Regions from separate parts of the Paenibacillus sp. J22P218 genome, predicted to be linked through region 2. Evidence: riboswitches for the same ligand, from Rfam matches in the RefSeq annotation. Region 2 holds a riboswitch; the other holds the start of a gene.
The links. A riboswitch is a leader RNA that binds a small molecule or an ion and turns the genes downstream of it on or off. The one in region 2 is predicted to bind cyclic di-AMP.
Positions count from the first base shown of each region.

Region 1 (9,573 bases), on a different contig from region 2:
CCTCGTTGAACACGATACGGCCATCGTTCGTGACGAACATGTCCACTCTGGCGAGACCCGAGCAGCCAAGCGTCTTGTAGATGATTTGCGCCGCGGCCCTCACTTGTTCGGCGATTCCTGCCTCCAATCGGGCAGGAAGGCGAATCTGCGAGGTGCGCAGCGAATACTTCTCGTCATAATCGAAAAACTCGCCCGCCAGCTCGATCTCGTCGATCTCGGCGATGAACGGCTCGTCTCCGCTGCCGAGCACCGCGCAGCCAACCTCGAAGCCGTCGATATTTTGCTCGATAATAACTTTGCTATCATGGGAGAATGCCTCCCGAATGCCTTGAAGCAGAGCTGCAAGATCATAAGCTTTCGTAATGCCGAACGACGAACCCGATCTGGAAGGCTTCACGTACAAAGGAAAACCAAGCTTCATCGCTTCGCCCGCTGCCGCCTCCCAATCCTCACTCTCCCATACAGTAACCGAGGCGGCTGTCTGAATGCCTGCAGCGCGAACGAGCGTACTCGCTATCGCCTTGTCCATGCTTATTGCCGATGACATTGTATCGCACCCGACAAAAGGTATGCCTGACAGCTCTAGCAGCCCTTGCACGGTTCCGTCCTCGCCATTGCGCCCATGAAGGACAGGGATGACGGCGTCAAGAGATACGGTTCGATATTCAGTACCGGTTAGTTCGACGATTCCAGCTATAGAACGGCTAGGCGATAGGAAGGCAGGGATACAGCTTGCATGGTAATGCCAGCGATCGCTCCTGATCTCATCGGTGCTTCCGTTATATCGATACCAAGTGCCTTCACGCGTAATTCCAAGCATAATGACAGCGTATTTGGAGCGGTCCAAATGGTCGATCACCGAGGCGGCCGATTGCAGCGACACCCCGTACTCCGTAGACTTTCCTCCGAACAGAACGGCTATATGTTGAATGGTCATTAGTTATTTTCTCTCCTCTCGAATTCCGAGCTTGCCCTTGATTATAGGGAGCGGAATTAAATAATCCGGAAAGAAAACATTAAGAACTATTAAGATCGCTTAAATATTTTCATAAAAGTTCACAGACGCAGGTAGCAAAAATAGAAGAGGATGTCCCGCTCGTCATTGCGGGGCATCCTCTTCTATTTCGTATAACTCACGGGCAATGATTACTTCGCTGCCGCAGCTTCCCACTCTGCGATTTGCACATTGTATTGCTCGAGCAAAACGCTCAGTGCTTGCTTGATAGCCGCTTCGTCGTCGGACTGAACAGCCTTTGACAAAGCGATCTCGGCACGAATGAACGACATGTCCGCATCGATTGCCTCCGTAACGGTAACGGCAGCTTCAGATGCTCCTAGTGTGAAAGCGGCTTCGTCGTTTTGGCTCACGCTAATGTTGATAGGCTCTGCATTTATCATTTTAATATCGTCCAGCTTGATTGGCTGGGCGCTCACGGCTTTCGTCAGGTCGACACTCTTCAACTGAATTCCCGAGGCGCTTACGGAAGTCAGCGTAGACGTGCCTTCCTCGAGCTTTGTCAGTTCAATATTGTCCGTTACTTCGAAAGCAGGTACTTCGCCTTCTGTGAGAGGGAGGGCTTGGACGGCTATACCGGCGTTGTGGAATGAGATCGCCGTCCCGACATGCTTCTCGTATTGCTCCAGCGCCTTCTTCCAGGCTGGTACGGTCTCCGGCGCATATTGCTCGGCAAGCTCAACGGGATTGTTGAAGCTGTACACGACAGACGAGGCTTCCAATGCGCTCGCCTTAGTTAGCGTAGCTAACTGCTTCGCCTCCCCCTTGGGCGGCGTATCTCCGCTTGCGCTTGCTGCGCTCGATAGGGACGGAGCGGCAATTGCGCTTAATAATAGTGCGGACGATAGGACAGCTCTGGAAATGACTAGTTTGTGGTTCATATTTATTCACTCTCCTAATTGGTTTGTGTTACAGCTCTAAGAGTATCGGACGAGTGTGGCACAACGTTGGTGTATTTGTGGAAAAACGATGGCATGACCCCATTACTGGGGCCTGCTTGGTATACTTGAACCATAAGAATGGATCATTAAAGGCTTGAATGGGAGGGCATGGCATTGAGCGCTTCGCTTACTAATTATCGCATCGCCGTCGTGGACGATGACCAGCATATACGCCATCTAGTTGAAATGTACTTGCGGAAGGAAGGATACGAGACGATCGGAATGGAATCCGCTGAAGAAGCTTTGGCGTTATGGCGGACGAGCCCGCCCGATCTATGGGTGCTTGATATTATGCTGCCCGGCATGGACGGCTACGAGCTGTGCAGGCGCATTCGCAGCGAAGCTGAAGTGCCTATCATTATGATCTCGGCCAAGGATACGGAGGTCGACAAAATATTAGGACTAGAGCTTGGCGGCGATGACTACATGGTGAAGCCGTTCAGTCCGCGAGAGCTTGTCGCCAGAATTAATCGGCAGCTGAAGCGCTGGAACAAGCTGAATCAGGGAGAGGAAGGAATGTTTCCTGGACATGGAACGGGAACGGCAATTGGCTCTGATCCATCGCTGCTGGGGACAAGACTGGAGCTAGGCGAGCTCAAGCTGCTGCCGGAGGAGAGGCGCGTATTCTGGCAGGAGACAGAAGTCGACGTGACGAGCAAGGAGTTCACCATGCTTAAGGTGTTCATTGAGCAGCCGAACCGCGCTTTTACAAGATCCGACCTTCTGACGCTCGTATGGGGCGACGATTATTTCGGCAGCGACCGCGCCGTCGATCATTTGATTAAGCGAATTCGCAAAAAAATCGAGCATCTGCCCCTTGAATCGGTATGGGGCCACGGCTATCGGATGCGCACGGACAGGGGTGTGAATGCATAATGAAGCTCGTTCATCAGATCAATATTGCTTTCGGCGCTGCTCTTGTAATCGTGTTGTCGGTGACGGCGGTATTGATCCATTTTGTACTGCTCGATCATTTCATGGTAGCACAGAAGGAAGATATGAAGCAGGTAAGCGCAGAAATTACGAAGTCGCTGGAGAATCATACAACATTGACAGCCGTTACATCGCTTGAATCTGCAAAGCTTTCAGGAGAGGCGGTTACGCTGTCGCCAGTTACGGCATCGGGTATTTCGGCAATCGTAACGGATAATAACGGCAATTATGTCGATGTGGATACAGACAAGCTGATCCCGACGGCCACGATCAATATAATCAGCTCGAATGCGGTGATACTGGAGGCGGCGACGGCGGCACAATCGGGAACGGTCCCAGCCGCGACGGCCCAAGCAGTCGAATCCATTAATTTGGATAAAATCTGGGACGGCAGCGACAGTCGGTATTTGGTCGACGTAACGGCTGTTCCCCAAGGCAAGCTGACGCTGTTAACCTCCGTTAGCAAGATCGAAGAAATCGAGCGTGCGCTGCTTGGACGTCTGCTGCTCGTATTCGCGATTGGCGGCGTTCTTATACTCGTCCTTAGTCATCTCATTACGAGGAAGCTTATTAAGCCGTTAATCAGGCTGAAGGAGGAGCTGACGAAGGTGAAGGGAAGGCAATTCGCCGACGTGCAGCTTGTGAAAGCGAGCGGCGAGATCGGCGCAGTCGCGCGGACCGTACATGAAATGGCCGGCGAGCTGCATCGGTTCAATCGGGCGCAGAAGCAGTTTTTCCAGAATGCTTCGCATGAACTGAAGTCGCCGTTAATGTCAATCGCGGGATATACGGAAGGTATTCGGGACGGCGTGTTCGAAGGCGAATCCGTTCGCAAAGGGTTGGACATTATATTAAGCGAGAGCGCAAGATTGAAAAACATTGTGACGGAAATGACACTGCTCGCCAAGCTCGACAGTGAAGAAGACATTTATAAGCCGGTTGTCGTCAACGTCAAGGAGCTGCTTACGGAAACGATCGAACGCGTCAACCCTTTGCTCGTCAAAAAACAGCTGGCCCTTCATCCGTCCATCGACGAGCATGCCGATATGCTCGTACTCGCCGACCGGGATAAGCTGCTGCAAGCGCTGCTTAATATTTCGTCCAATGCGGTTCGCCATGCGAACAAGCATATTTATATTCATGCGGCGGTACATGGCGGACGAATCGAATTATCGGTTTCCGATGACGGCAACGGCATCCCCGAGGAACTGCTGCCTTACCTGTTCCATCGCTTCGTGAAAGGCAAAGACGGCGAGAGCGGACTGGGGCTCGCGATTGCCCGCGCGATTGTCGAGCGGTGCGGCGGCAACATTATGGCGGCCAATCGAGCAGGCGGGGGCGCTGAGTTTTCGCTCGCTTTCCCCGCTGCGACAACATGACGAATAACTATTTTCAGGTCTGTAGAGGATATTGGGGCGATTGAACGATTAAAATGCGCAAAGCAGGGACGTGCGCCACGTCTTGCGGTCATGTATGCGCATTCATGGATTTTCTATCGCTTTTTTAACGTTTTTTGAACGAAAACGTTGGTTTACATTCCATTCCCAGAGGACTATGATCGTAATGCACTAAAATATATATTCACGATCGCTGAGTTTCCGCTCCCGAAGCGGAAAGCAGGGGAACCAATCGCGACGCGCAGCATAAGCGAAAGCTTGCTACGTCGCCGGGGTGAATCCGAGAGTCGCCGTCTTCATGAGAGCGCGCTCGAGGTAGGGCGACTCTAAACGCCCGAATCCGTCAGCTAACCTTGTAAGCGTGTATGGAGAGGTGAATCAACTACGGCTCGTCTTATAGCCGCGGGGATTTCCCTGCGGCTTTTTTTGTTGTGCTCTTTTTTAAGGAAAACCATTCTTTGACGGCGGTGACAGCATGTTAGCTTCAATCAAAAGATTATTAATCGGTCGACCGCTCAAGTCGAAGGAGCTAGGCGAGCAGAAGCTCGCGAAGACGAAGGCGCTCGCTATTCTGTCTTCGGACGCATTATCCTCGGTTGCTTACGGTCCGGAACAAATTCTGCTTGTGCTAATGACGATTGGCGTAGCGGCGTTCTGGTATTCTGTTCCGATTGCAATTGGCGTATTGATTTTATTGACGGCATTAATTTTATCGTATCGGCAAATTATTTTCGCTTATCCGCATGGCGGCGGCGCTTATGTTGTATCGAAACAAAATCTCGGCCTGTTCCCGGGGCTCATATCAGGCGGCGCGCTGCTGGTCGATTATATATTGACCGTTGCGGTAAGCGTATCGGCCGGAACCGACGCGATTACGTCGGCTTTTCCCAGCCTGCATGAATACACCGTCCTGATCGCGGTGATCTTCGTCATCTTCATCACGATATTGAACTTGCGGGGCGTGACGGAATCGGCTTCGATTCTCTCTTATCCGGTGTACTTATTCGTGCTGGCGCTGTTCATCATGATCGGCGTCGGTATCTACAACATCGCTACCGGTCACGTATCGCCGGAGCTGCATCCGCCGCTTGGCACGCCGGTTGCGGGTATTAGCTTGTTCTTGCTGCTGCGGGCTTTCGCATCGGGCAGCTCGGCACTGACGGGCGTTGAGGCGATATCGAACGCGATTCCTAACTTCAAGGATCCTGCTCCGAACAATGCGGCGAAGACGTTGGTTGCGATGGGAGCGCTGCTCGCGGTGTTATTTTCCGGTATCGTATGGCTCGCCTATTATTACGGGATTTCGCCAAAGGTGGAAGTGACGGTCGTATCGCAGATCGCCGAAGAGACGTTCGGACGCAACATTATGTATTATTTCATTCAAGGCACGACGGCACTTATTCTCATTCTTGCGGCTAATACGGGCTATTCGGCTTTCCCGCTGCTTGCGGTGAATTTGGCGAAGGATAAGTTCATTCCGCGCATGTTCACGGTGAGGGGCGATCGGCTCGGTTACTCGAACGGCATTATTATTTTGGGCGTACTGTCCATCATCCTCATTATTACGTTCCACGGGCAGACGGAGCATCTCATCCCGCTATATGCGGTAGGCGTGTTCATCCCGTTCACGCTGTCGCAGACGGGCATGATCGTGAAGTGGATTCGCGAGAAGCCGAAGGGTTGGGTAACGAAGCTTATCATTAATGCGACAGGCGCACTCATTAGCTTCGTTGTCACGATGATGTTTTTCCTAACGAAGTTCGAGCAAGTATGGTCAATTCTTATATTCTTGCCGCTAATCATTTATTTGTTCATGCGGATTAAGAAGCATTATGAAGCGGTAGGAGAGCAGCTGCGTCTGGCGACCTGCGAGCCGCCAGTTGCGATAGAGGGCAACGTTATTATTTTGCCGGTAGCCGGCATTACGCATGTTGTTGAGAACTCGATCAACTACGCGAAGTCGCTGAAGGCCGAGCAGATTATTGCGGTGTACATTCCTTTCGAGCGGGAGGATGAAGCGGCATTCGAGGAGAAGTGGGAGAAGTTTATGCCGGACGTACGGTTGGTGACGCTCCACTCGCCATATCGAACGATCATCCATCCGCTGCTCAAGTTCGTCGATACCGTTCAGCGTAAGGCAAGCGAGTCGAACTATCAGGTGACGGTTGTCATCCCGCAGTTCATTCCGAAGAAGGGCTGGCATAATATTTTGCACAACCAGACCAGCTTCATGATTCGAGCCAATCTGCTTCATCGCAAAGACGTGATCGTAACGACCGTTCCGTATCATTTGAAAAAATAATAAGTTGTTTAAAGGGAGAGGCTGCTCCATAAGCGTACTTATGGGCAGCCTCTTTTTTGTGGGGTTATTAATAACGGAAATTCCTCCCGTTAATTTCAGAGTTATTAGGCGTGAGAATGAAATAGCTCCGTTTTCTGGCGTTAATTTTTCCGGTTATTACTTCGAAATGGCCTTCAGTCCCGAAAATAAAAGGAGTAATTCCAGTTATTTCGGTATGGTGTTGGTATTGGTATTGGCAACCTTCGTATGCTTAACCGTGCAAGCTGCTTGAGCTTTTGGCGCGACTCGAGTGCAGCTGCGCTTTCGGTATGAACGCATGAATGGCAAATGCGGCATACATAATGAAGAACGACATGAGGAAATACCCATACCTCGAAAAGGTGATGAACGGAAGCGCCGTTACGATAAAATAAAGCGCCGTTAACCATAAGAGCGACAAATCCTTGCGTCGAACCTTCATCATTAACGTCATAATAAAGCCTAAGATTCCTATGCCGATCATAACGAAATGCGTTGACTTGACGAAATGCGGCTTTAGTCCGAAAATCTCTTTCCAGTAATAAGGAACTTTGAACATATCATTGACGCGATCCCCCGTGTATTGCCAAAGGTACGCCAAAGGCTGTGTTCGGAAGCCGTAATTTCGAATTTTCACGGCGAGCTCCTTCTGGAATCGATCCGAATCTATGCGATTGGTCGCGGATGCGATCTTATCGAAGTCGTCCTTGAATTTCTCGACTGCACCCGGCGGGTATTGCCATTCAAGCTGAGAGCCGAGCAGCGAAGGATTACCCGATGACAGCGTGAGCGGAATAAACTCATGGAAAACAATCGCGTTGCGGATCCACCAGGGAGACATGCACAGCAGAACGATGCCGGATACGACAAGGGCGGGCTTAATGAGCTGCTTCACCCGGTAGCCGTGAATAAGCATGTACACCAAGAAAACGAGCGGAAGCAGGGCAAAGTTAGGTCGCTCATAGATGCCTAGGCTCAAGCTTGCAGCAGCTAATGCGAATAACGGCAAGCTATGCCGTGTGACCGCCAAGTAGCCGGCATAAAGAAACAGCCAAAGGAAGAACTGGCCGAGCACCTCCGTAAGAATGAGGTTGGCAGCGACATAGTTCGGTATATAGAGCGCGAATAAGAGCGCTGCAATAAGTCCGAACCGTTCATTAAGCAGACGACGGCTGAATAAATAGAATAGAACGATCGTGCCCGCCAAAAACAATATTTGCACGACGCGGAACGCTTGTATACCGCCCCAATATCCGAACAGCTTCATACAAAAGGCGAGAACGAACGGAAGACCCGGCATGATGAATACGGTAGATACGTCCGGTTCATGGTAGGTGAATATTCCATGCTGCAGAAGCGTCTCTGCACTGCGGATGTACTTTACGTCATCGTTGTTATATTCGGTGAAGCTTCCGAGATACATGTCATGGCCTTGGCTGAATGTAATGTACGTGCTTATGATGACGACGAACGATACGATTAGGACAAGTGCGTGGCAGTTAGTGAATGACCGCCATTTGGTTAACATGGTGAAACACTACCTTTCTTGTTAAAAACAATACGCGAACATCTTCGTCGCATGAATTACTCATTGTAGCATGAGTTCCAGTTATATGGAATCAGACGGTCATATCTGCCAAATTGTTTCCTCGAACAGGGAAATCTATCGTTCGATACTCATATAGTTAACTATTGCTGTCAGTGAGTAGGGGAGATGACAGGTATGGGAAAAGGGTTTCGTACGATGGTTCATTTCCTGAAGCCGGAGGGTCCGTATAATCTGTTCGTTCGGTTCATAAGTCCGAACCCGGTTACACCTACCGTACCGAAATCGCGTGTGCCTGTCATAAGCAAGGAAGCGTTCATTAGTCCGTTTGTAAGCATAATCGGGGACGTGACGATTAAGGAAGGGGTATTCGTGGCGCCTAGCGCAAGCATACGCGCAGACGAAGGGACGCCGTTCTACATTGGCGATCGCACGAATCTGCAGGACGGCGTTATTTTACACGGGTTGAAGGATGAATACGTAACGGTCGGAGGCAGTCGCTATTCAATCTATATTGATTCGGAGGTTACGTGCGGACATGGCGCGATCATCCACGGACCTGCACGGCTTGGATCGGGATCGTTCGTCGGCTTCCATGCGCTCGTATTTGACGCGGAGCTGGGCAGCGGCGTATTTGTCTCCAATCACGCCGTCGTAACCGGCGGTGTCCGCGTCGCAGACAATCGGTTCGTTCCGCCGGGCGCGGTCATTGATACGCAACAGCAGGCTGATCGGCTAAGCCCGTTGCCGCTGGAGAAGCAGCAGTTCGCGAAGGAGGTTCAGCGCGTGAATCAAGCTTTTCCGTCCAGCTACGGCATGTTGTTCGGGGACCGTCGTTGCTCTTGCGGCCTTGCAGCGGAAACGCGCCGTCAGCAATGAATTCTTAATAGGATTAATAACTCGTTTCTTAATAGCGTACACTACCAGTAAAAAGTTAAGGTGGTGAAACGTCTATGAGGTGCAGAGCTTTCATAAGGGGATTATTGTTTGTGTGCGGTGTGATAGTAATCCAGATCCATACAGTCGGTGCAGAACCGCGCGGTGATGTTCCTCCGTTTGAGAAACCATTTTTAGATATTGGCTTTAAAACGGTTGAAGAAGCATTGCAAGAATGCGAAATGCTTCATCATAAAGAACTTAAACTGCCCTACAAATTGCCTCCGATCGCGTTTACCCATCACTTTGGCAGCTGCTATAACGACAAGGAATACCATAAAAACGATGAATTGGGTATCGAGTATCTTCATGAAAAGAAAGGCGAAAATCATTACAAGATTGATGTAAGACCAAGCTCGCAAAAATTCAACTTTGAAAAATCGAGAAGAATAAAACAAAGCTATACACTCCAGGACGGTAATCGGGCACTCTATATGGAAATGCGCATTCCGAAGTTCAAGAGAGGATTCAATATACTCGTATTT
Region 1 covers NZ_JBWDNL010000003.1:625,201-634,773, reverse strand. Annotated here, with positions in the region: gene vanG (D-alanine--D-serine ligase VanG) at 1-937, opposite strand, end outside; gene AC0YN0_RS17490 (hypothetical protein) at 1,147-1,896, opposite strand; gene AC0YN0_RS17485 (response regulator transcription factor) at 2,143-2,832, shown strand; gene AC0YN0_RS17480 (sensor histidine kinase) at 2,832-4,268, shown strand; cyclic di-AMP (ydaO/yuaA leader) riboswitch at 4,468-4,664, shown strand; gene AC0YN0_RS17475 (APC family permease) at 4,762-6,588, shown strand; gene AC0YN0_RS17470 (glycosyltransferase family 39 protein) at 6,839-8,134, opposite strand; gene AC0YN0_RS17465 (LbetaH domain-containing protein) at 8,330-9,031, shown strand; gene AC0YN0_RS17460 (hypothetical protein) at 9,142-9,573, shown strand, end outside.
Region 1: another riboswitch for cyclic di-AMP. It lies ahead of AC0YN0_RS17475 (APC family permease); the one in region 2 lies ahead of AC0YN0_RS24045 (TrkH family potassium uptake protein).

Region 2 (9,573 bases):
TTGCAGCTTCTTGGAATTCATCGCCTCTGAACGCAACAAGCGAAAGAATGAACAGAGCAGCGACAATTACGAAAACACCCATACAAATGTAGGACGAGATGCGTTGCGCTTTCGGGCCGATCGTAATGCCCCAGCTAATCAGAAACGCCCACAGGCCGTTACTGAAGTGGAATACCGCTGCCAGTACGCCGATCACGTAGAAGACGAAGTAAGCAGGATTGTTCGCAATCAAGTTCATGGTCGAGCCGAGTTCTTCATGCGTAATGTTGCCGAGGTACACTTGAATTCGCGTCTGGTACACATGCCAGAAGACGAAAATAAATGTAATTACCCCCGTTACGCGCTGCGCTGTGAACGCCCAGTTCCTTCCGTATTGGAAGCGCCCCGTATTCGAATTCGATTGGTAAGCCACATATAGGCCGTAGATACCGTGGAACAATAGCGGGAGGTAAATGCCGAAAATCTCAAGCAGCGTTACCACAGGCATGCTATTGATAAAGTGCACGGCCTTGCCGAAGCCCTCTGGCCCGCGCTCGAACGCTTGATAGTTCGCCAAACCGTGGACGACGATAAAGCCGCCTAGCGGAATGATGCCTAGAAGCGAATGAAGCTTGCGCGAGAAATACGAGTTTCCTTTCATGTTCTTCCTTCTCCTTTCAAGACTGTAGTTGCATACTTTTCCATCTGTAAATTCTAAGCCTCTAAGTTACGCCACTTATATGTACTTAGAATTTAGTGCAAAACGTACTTTCACCGCTAGTGGACGGTTGAAGCCGTTTCCGCTCATACAAACCATTCACCATTGTAACCCCAGCATGTACCTCCGTCAACAAAACTCGACACAATCTAGCCACACTTTCCATCCTACTCCTTTTCAGCTTATAATGGAATTGCTTATTTTTTATAATTTCTTATAACAAAATGACATAAGGGGATTTTGTCGTGTATGATGAGCTCCATGTATTCTCTGTAATCGTCGAGCAGTCGAGTATGAACAAAGCATCTGCCCTGCTCAATCTGTCGCAGCCTGCCCTATCCCGCAAGATCGCCAAGCTGGAGCAAGACATCGGGTCGCCGCTGTTCCGCCGTATTGGCAAACGGCTGGAGCTGACAAGAATAGGCCAGCTTACGTACGAGTATGCGATTGAGCTTAGACAGCTTCATCGCAACTATTTGCAAACGGTATCCGAATTCACCGCGACCGGCCGTTCTTCGCTAACGATCGGCGCAAGCCTCACGACGCTGCAGACGACACTGCCGGATCTGATCCAAATGTTGACGAGCGCACATCCCGAGGTGGATATCAAAGCCGTAACCGGGAAAACGCATGAAATCGTCTCGCTAGTCCGCGAGCATAAGGCCGATATCGGCATCGTCGCCTCCAGTATTGAGGATTCGACGCTGCGCTGCCTGCCTCTCTTCGATGATCATCTGCTGCTCATTCTGCCGCGCAATCAGGTCGTAACCGACAAAGGTTCGCTGGGCATTATGGATCTGGACGGCATGCCGATGATTTTATTCTCCCGCGGAACCTGGTACCGCGTATTGACCGACGAGCTGTTCGATAAGTATCAATTGCAGCCTGACGTTCGAATGGAGATCGATTCCTTCGAAGCTATCCTTCGCCTGCTGCATACATGCCGCGCGGCCACATTGCTTCCGCAATCGTATATGCGCCAACAATTAATCGACGACAACGAGCTTGTTGTCGTACCGATCCGCGAGCTTGAGGATACGAAACGCACGACATCGCTTATTCATGCCGATCCCGCGGGGCTGAGTCCTTCGGTTCGACTGTGGATTAATGAAATTGCAGCCCGCTTCCCGAGCAAGCAAGCCTAACATAATGGACAAAAAACAGCGGCGAAAAGCATTAGCCGCTGTTTTCATCATTTCCAATATATCGCTTTCGAATCCATAAGATCGGTGCTCTATTTAACGGATAACCGTCGCCTCGAATTCCTCGATTTGATCGTTCGTCCCTATAATAACCATAATGTCTCGTTCCGTAAGAACATCTGTTGCCGAAGGAGCAATAATTATACCGTTAGGCTTGTTGATCGCAACGATGCTGCACCCGAATCTTGCCCGGGGATTAAGGTCGCTCAACGACTTTCCGTTCAAGCATTTCGGGACGGCAAGCTCTGCGATCGTATAATCCTTGGACAGCTCGATATAATCAAGCAGGTTAGGCGATACGAGCTGATGCGCAACCCGAATGCCCATATCCCTCTCCGGATAGACGACCCTGTCAACGCCGATCTTCTCAAGCACGCGGCCGTGGAGCTCGGACATCGCCTTCGCGACAACCTTCTTCACGCCAAGATCCTTCAATAATATGGCAGTTAGAATGCTCGCCTGAATGTCATCGCCGATCGCAACGACACCGCAGTCGAAGTTGCGTACGCCGAGCGAGCGAAGCGTCTCCTCATCCGTGCAATCCGCCGATACGGCATAAGTTAGCACGCTGCTCATATCCTGCACCGTTTCTTCATCCTTATCGATGCCGAGCACTTCATGACCGAGCTCGATGAGTTCCCTTCCAAGGCTTGAGCCGAACCGCCCCAAGCCGACAATGACAAACTGACTGCGTTTGATAGCCACCTGTAAATCCCCTATCCAATTGTTATTTTACCTTCCGGATACCGGTACAATTCTTTATCTGTTCCAGGCCCTAGCGCATAAGCGAGCGTTAATGGACCTAGCCGACCGGCAAACATCGTGAATGCAATAATCATTTTGCTAATATCGCTAAGCTCCGGGGTCAATCCAATGGATAGTCCTACGGTGCCGAACGCGGATGTTGCTTCGAACAATATTTTCATGAACGGCTGATTTTCGATCGTTGCAAGGATCATCGTCACGACCACGACGAGCGTTAATGACAAAATCGTAATCGTCAGCGCTTTGTTGATGCGGTCCTTGGCAAGCCGATAGCGGAAGAAGACGATATCCTCACGTCCGCGAATCATCGAGATTACGGCGCCTACGAGCACCGTGAACGTCGTCGTTTTAATGCCGCCCCCCGTTGAGCCCGGCGATGCGCCGATGAACATAAGGATGATTGTAAAGAAGACGGTAGCCTGCCTTAGAGCTGTATAATCGAGCGTATTGGCGCCAGCCGTACGCGGCGTAATGGATTGGAATAATGATGCCCATATCTTGCCTCCCCAATCGAGCGAGCCGAGCGTGAGAGGGTTCGTGAATTCGAAAACAAACAACACAATCGTGCCTAAAGCGATCAGAGTGCCCGTCATGGCGAGGACGATTTTACTATGCAGCGACAGCTTGCGGTTCTTCCGATATTCCATTAGATCGGACATAACGACGAAGCCGAGTCCTCCGAATACGATCAACATCATCGCGGCTATATTAACGATTGGATCGGACACATACAGCGTTAAGCTGCGGTAATCTCCGAAAATATCGAAGCCGGCGTTATTAAACAGCGATACGGCATGGAATGCGCCGAAAAATACTGCCTTGCCAAGCGGCATATCGAACGAGAACCGGAACGTGAACAGCAGCATCCCGACGAGTTCAATAGACAGCGAGTAGTAGATGACGCGGCGAATTAGCCTAATGATGCCCTCCATGCTTGTCTGATTCATCGCCTCTTGAAGAATCAGCCTCTCGCGCAGCGATATTTTCCGCCGCAAGACGAGCGCGATTAGCGTTGCCATCGTCATGAAGCCGAGGCCGCCAAGCTGGAACAGCACCATCAGAACGATCTGGCCGGCTGTCGAGAAATAGGTGCCGGTATCGACGACGACGAGTCCGGTAACGCATGTCGCTGAAGTAGCCGTGAACAAAGCGTCTATAAAGTTCAGCCGTTCCCCTGTCGCCGAAGCGAAGGGCAAAGAGAGCAGAAATGCCCCAATGAATATAATGAGCGCGAAGCCGCTAACGAGTATCCTTGGCGGAGACCAGTTCTTCACGTCCCAAATCCATGCAAATTTCATCTTATATTGTGCACCTCAATCTTCGAAAATCTACTGCGTTATCGTTATAAGCGCACAAAAAAAAGCACTGGAAGCTCAAGTGCTCATGAAGATGAGTCCTGTTCCAATACGCCTACGAGGTTAGCTGACGGATTCGGGCCTGGACAGGCAGCCCTATTCAATCGCCTGAAGCTGCGCTCCGGCAATGTAGAAATTCACCCCATGCCGCCGGATGCCCGGCAACAATTTGGTTCCCCCGTTTTCCTAAGGAAATTCGGCTGTGCTATTCATTTGGTATGACGATAACGATTATAAGCCCAAATACGTCTCTGCATAAAGCTCCCTTTTCTCACATTAGAGGCTATATTCGACCAAAAAGACGCAGTTATGCGCTTCACCTTGCCCTACACTTCATGAACATCGTTATTTCGCGGGATTATGAAAATAAAGACCTAGTTTCAATGGATAATTCAGGGAACGTTGTGATATGGTAGTATAGTATGCTTCATCCTACTCCTATACGCATGAGGTGAACTGATGATCGATTCAATTAAGCACAAGGAATGGAAGCGTTACATATGGGCAGCCGTTATTTGTCTTCTCATTTACATGTTCGTCGATATCGTCCCGCTAATAAAGGCTAGCTCTTCAGATGAGCTAGGCGGCAGAGCCATTAGCAAAGCACAAGCGGAGCAGGCAGCCGCGTCGTTCGCCGAGAAGCTCGTAGGACGAGAAGTGGACTCCGCCAAGGCCGTCCATCAATCCGACAAGCTTATGAACGGCTACCTAACGCGCGATGAGCTGTCAGAGGCGTATGCCGATCAATACGATAAACAATTCCCAACCGATACGTACCAAGTCGAGGTGGACTTTGAAGGGGCAGGCGGCAAAGGATTTGTCTACGTCCATATGCAGACTGAGCGTATCGTGGCCTGGAATCTGCATGGCGGCGAGCCTGTTCAGGACGACAATCCGGAAATCGATAAGCTGAGCATCGCGTTGCTCGAGAAGCAAGGGTTCCGTGCAGAGGAGCTTGCAAGCGGAGCGGCCTATCCGAACGGCGAGTGGGGAGTTAGCCCAAGCGACCATTCGATCGGCGAATCGAAGCTGCAAGTGACGATTGCCGTAAGCTTGATTGATGGCAATCCCGTCATGACGAAATACAAGCCAGCCTTCATTGCGCCGGCTGAGTATAGGGACTATGTGAAAGCCCAAGACAAGTGGGCGCAATTCATGACCGGCTTCGGCTACTTCCTCATGAGCTTCATCCTGTTCGTCCTTGCAGTCATCTACGCCGTCCTTTACCGAGGACATACGTCCTTCAAGCGAGGAATCGTACTCACGATCATTTACTTCGTTACGTATGTCATCATTAATATGAACGTACTCGACGGAGTTAGAGCATCGCTTGGCGAAAACGAGCTCGGCGGTCAGACGATTCTGATTACCGCCATATTCACCGTCCTATTGTCTATTCCGATGGCCGGCTCGATCTATATCTCGCTTGTGGCGGGCGACGGCTTGTGGAAGGCGCAAGGACGCTCCTTATGGCCGCGTTTCGGCCAGCCTGGGTACGGAACGTACGTGTGGCGCAGCATGGGGCTTGGCTACTGCTTCGCTGCTATTCTGTTCGCGCTGCAGGCGGCCATCTTCATCGGCTTGAAATTCACGATCGGCACATGGTCGACCAGCGACGTGACGCAATCGCCATACAACATGAGTTATCTATGGCTCATGCCCGTGCTGGCTTGGGCGGCAGCTATATCCGAAGAAGCCGTATTCCGATTCTTCGGCATCGGCCTGTTCCGCAAATGGTTCAAAAATACGTTCGTGGCAGCCATTATTCCAACCGCATCATGGGCGCTCGGCCACGTCATGTACCCGCTATACCCGTCGTCGACAAGGCTCATCGAGCTAATGATTATCGGGCTGATCTTCAGCTTCATCTTCGTCAGATACGGCTTAATTACGGCGATGTTCACGCATGCGATATTCAACAGCGTCGGCGTAGCGCTTACTATTGTTACCGTCGGCTCGGCGTTCGATATCGCATCAGGCATCTTCTTCGTTATTTTGCCGATTCTAATCGCTTATGGGATTAAGTATTTGGATGACAAAAAAGAGAAGAAACCGCCGATTACGACGATTCCTCCTCATTTAGAGCAGCAATAATTTGACCAGCCAGCTTTTCCCCGATAGAGAGAGGCCTGAAGTCTTCGACGGAGGCCTCTTTTATTTTGCGGATCGAGCCAAAATGCTTGAGCAGCAGCTTGCGCCGCTTCTCGCCAATGCCGGGGATCAAATCGAGCTTGGATTCGACCATCGACTTGGCGCGCTGCTCGCGGTGGAACGAGATCGCGTATCGATGCACCTCGTCCTGTATGCGCTGAAGGAGATAGAACTCCTGACTGTCGCGCGGCAGAGGCACAACCTCCGGCGGATCGCCCGTCATGAGCTGCGCCGTCTTATGCTTCGCGTCCTTCACGAGGCCGCAGACCGGAATAGATAAGCCAAGCTCGTTCTCCAGCACGTCCAGAGCGGCCGATATTTGCCCTCTGCCGCCGTCGACGACGATTAGATCAGGCGGCATCAGCTGCTCCTTAAGAACGCGCTCATAGCGTCTGCGAATGACTTCGCGCATCGTTTCGTAATCGTCGGGTCCTGTTACGGTCTTCACCTTATATTTGCGGTACTCTTTCTTGTCCGGCTTGCCGTCCGTGAAGACGACCATCGCCGATACTGGATTCGTCCCTTGAATGTTCGAGTTGTCGAACGCCTCGATGCGGTGCACCTCGGCTAATCCTAACCAATCGGCTAGCGACTCGGACGCCTTCACGCTGCGTTCCTCATCACGGGCGATCAATCTGAACTTATCCTCAAGCATTACCTTCGCATTCTCCATCGCCATAGATACGACTTCGCTCTTGCGTCCGCGCTGCGGCATGAGCACCTTCACCTTAAGCCAGCTGTGCAGCGAAGCCATCACATCATCCGCACGGGAGCCTGCAGCCGCTTCTTCGGATTCGGCGTCACCTTTCAACGAGGCCGCAGACGGTTGCTCCTCAGCTTGCTCCAGCTCTGGAGGCAGCGGCAAGAAAATTTGCTTGGGCAGCGCTGGATTGTCGCTATAATATTGCGTGACGTACGTCATGAAGTCATCATACTCTTCGCCGTAATAAGGGAATGTCGACGCGTGACGCTCGATCATTTTGCCATGGCGCATATACAGAATTTGAACGCACATCCAGCCCTTCTCCACGGCATAGCCGAATACGTCGCGGTCAAGCGCATCGGAGAGCGTAATTTTCTGCTTCTCCATAACAGCCTCGATCGCCACGATCTGATCGCGGAATTCCTTTGCCCGCTCGAATTCGAGCTCCTCGGCTGCCGCTTCCATCTTCCGCTGCAGCTCCGCCTTCACGACATCCTGGCCGCCGCCGAGGAAACGGGTAATTTCCTGAACCATCGTGTCGTAGGACTGCTGTTCGACCTCGTACTCGCATGGAGCGAGACATTGACCGAGATGATAATATAGACATACTTTGTCCGGCAGCGTCTTGCACTTCCGCAGCGGATAGATCCGCTCCAGCAGCTTAAGCGTCTGCTGGGCCGCATAAGCGTTCGGATAAGGGCCGAAGTACTTCGCCTTATCCTTCACGACACGCCGCGTCACCTCTAGGCGCGGATGCTTCTCGCTCGTTATTTTAATATAAGGAAACGTCTTGTCATCCTTTAGCAACACGTTATAGCGCGGATGATATTGCTTGATGAGATTGCACTCCAGAATGAGTGCCTCCATATTGCTGCCGGTCACGATAAATTCGAAATCGCGTATTTCCGAGACGAGACGCTGCGTCTTCCCGTTGTGGCTGCCGTTGAAATAGGAGCGCACGCGATTCTTCAATACTTTCGCTTTGCCTACATATATAATGACGTCGTCGCCGTTCTTCATCAGGTAACAGCCCGGACCGTCGGGAAGCAAGGCTAGCTTGTTTCGTATAAGTTCTTTTGCTGCTATTAACTGCTGATCCATGCTTGCACCTCCGATAGCCATACAATCCTGTTCACATTTTAGCATAAACGGGCATGATTTTGTCTCATATTTGTCACGACTGGTTGCTTTACAATTGTTCGACTGTTTCGGTATACTAATATAAGTTGAAATAGCCGATACTGTAGGAGACGACCGCTTGCGGCTGTCGCTGCAGCATCCGGTCTTTCAAGGAGGACGTCTACGATGGAAAACGTAAGAGATCCGCGCGAGCACTTCAATGAAGAACCGCGCCACGACTTGATGGACGTCGTATTCGGCTTTGGCGGCATGCTCGGTTTCATGACCGTAGTATTCGCTGTAGCTGTTATCGTTAAGTTCATCATCTCGTAAAACATTTAAGGGAGGATAGGCCGCTTGGCTTATCCTCCTTTAATATGTAATTGCCGACATACAAACAAAGAGCTTCGATACCATGGCTAAGCTAGCCTTAGGAATCGAAGCTCTTCTTCTTGAATTGGGCTATTGAACAATTCGCAAGCCGTCACTAGCTGCTGCGTTGTTATCGCGGCTTTTGGTCGACTGCTGCTCGGATTGATTTTGCTTCGAAGAGGGTTGATCGTATCGTGTGCGTTCCAATCGATCAATCTGTACGATTCGGCCGTCATGAACGGTAATCGTAACATGCCCGTAGTGCAATCCGCCGACCTGCTCCGCAATTCGCTCCAGCCACTGTTGATCTACTTCCAACGGTTTCGCCATAATGAATCCCTCCAATTAAATTATAAATAATGTGCTGCTGCCGCCTTGTTGATTAATGAGAAGACGACGACTTCCACTCTACGATGCTCTTCACGATCAACGTGATGACCGCGAGCATGACGAGCAGAGAAGCTACGGCGAATGACGCCGAAAACTGGTATTCGTTATACAAAATTTCGATATGCAGCGGGAGCGTGTTCGTCTCTCCGCGAATGTGGCCGGAGACGACGGATACGGCACCGAACTCGCCCATCGCGCGAGCATTACAGAGAATGATGCCATAGAGCAAACCCCACTTAATGTTCGGCAAGGTGACTCGCCAGAAGATTTGCCAACCTTTCGCGCCAAGACTCGATGCCGCTTCCTCCTCTTGCACGCCTTGAGCTTGCATATGGGGAATAAGCTCCCGCGCTACGAATGGTACCGTTACAAAAACCGTTGCGAGCACGATGCCCGGCAGCGCGAAAATGATCTTAATGTCGTGCTCGCCCAGCCAAGGACCAAGGAAGCCTTGTGCTCCGAACAAGAGCACGTAAACTAAACCAGATATGACAGGCGATACGGCAAACGGCAGATCGATCAGTGTAATAAGTATATTTTTGCCGCGAAAACGGAACTTCGTAATCGCCCAGGCCGCCGCAATACCGAATACGGTATTTATTGGTACGGCGATCAGTGCCGTTGTAAGTGTCAGCTTAAGCGCCGACATCGCGTCCGGATCCGTAATGGAGTCGATATAAACGCTAAAACCTTTCTTGAGTGCTTCTACGAATATCGATACGAGCGGTAGTAGAACGATAAGACCCAAAAACAGCAGCGCGATCGTAATCAATATCCAGCGAACCGGCCCGGATTCCGTAACATGCTTCGGGCGTTTGG
Region 2 covers NZ_JBWDNL010000006.1:89,792-99,364, forward strand. Annotated here, with positions in the region: gene AC0YN0_RS24030 (succinate dehydrogenase cytochrome b558 subunit) at 1-640, opposite strand, end outside; gene AC0YN0_RS24035 (LysR family transcriptional regulator) at 943-1,842, shown strand; gene AC0YN0_RS24040 (potassium channel family protein) at 1,936-2,598, opposite strand; gene AC0YN0_RS24045 (TrkH family potassium uptake protein) at 2,616-3,962, opposite strand; cyclic di-AMP (ydaO/yuaA leader) riboswitch at 4,057-4,231, opposite strand; gene AC0YN0_RS24050 (lysostaphin resistance A-like protein) at 4,479-6,113, shown strand; gene uvrC (excinuclease ABC subunit UvrC) at 6,079-7,974, opposite strand; gene AC0YN0_RS24060 (YqzM family protein) at 8,179-8,325, shown strand; gene AC0YN0_RS24065 (YezD family protein) at 8,455-8,694, opposite strand; gene cysW (sulfate ABC transporter permease subunit CysW) at 8,747-9,573, opposite strand, start outside.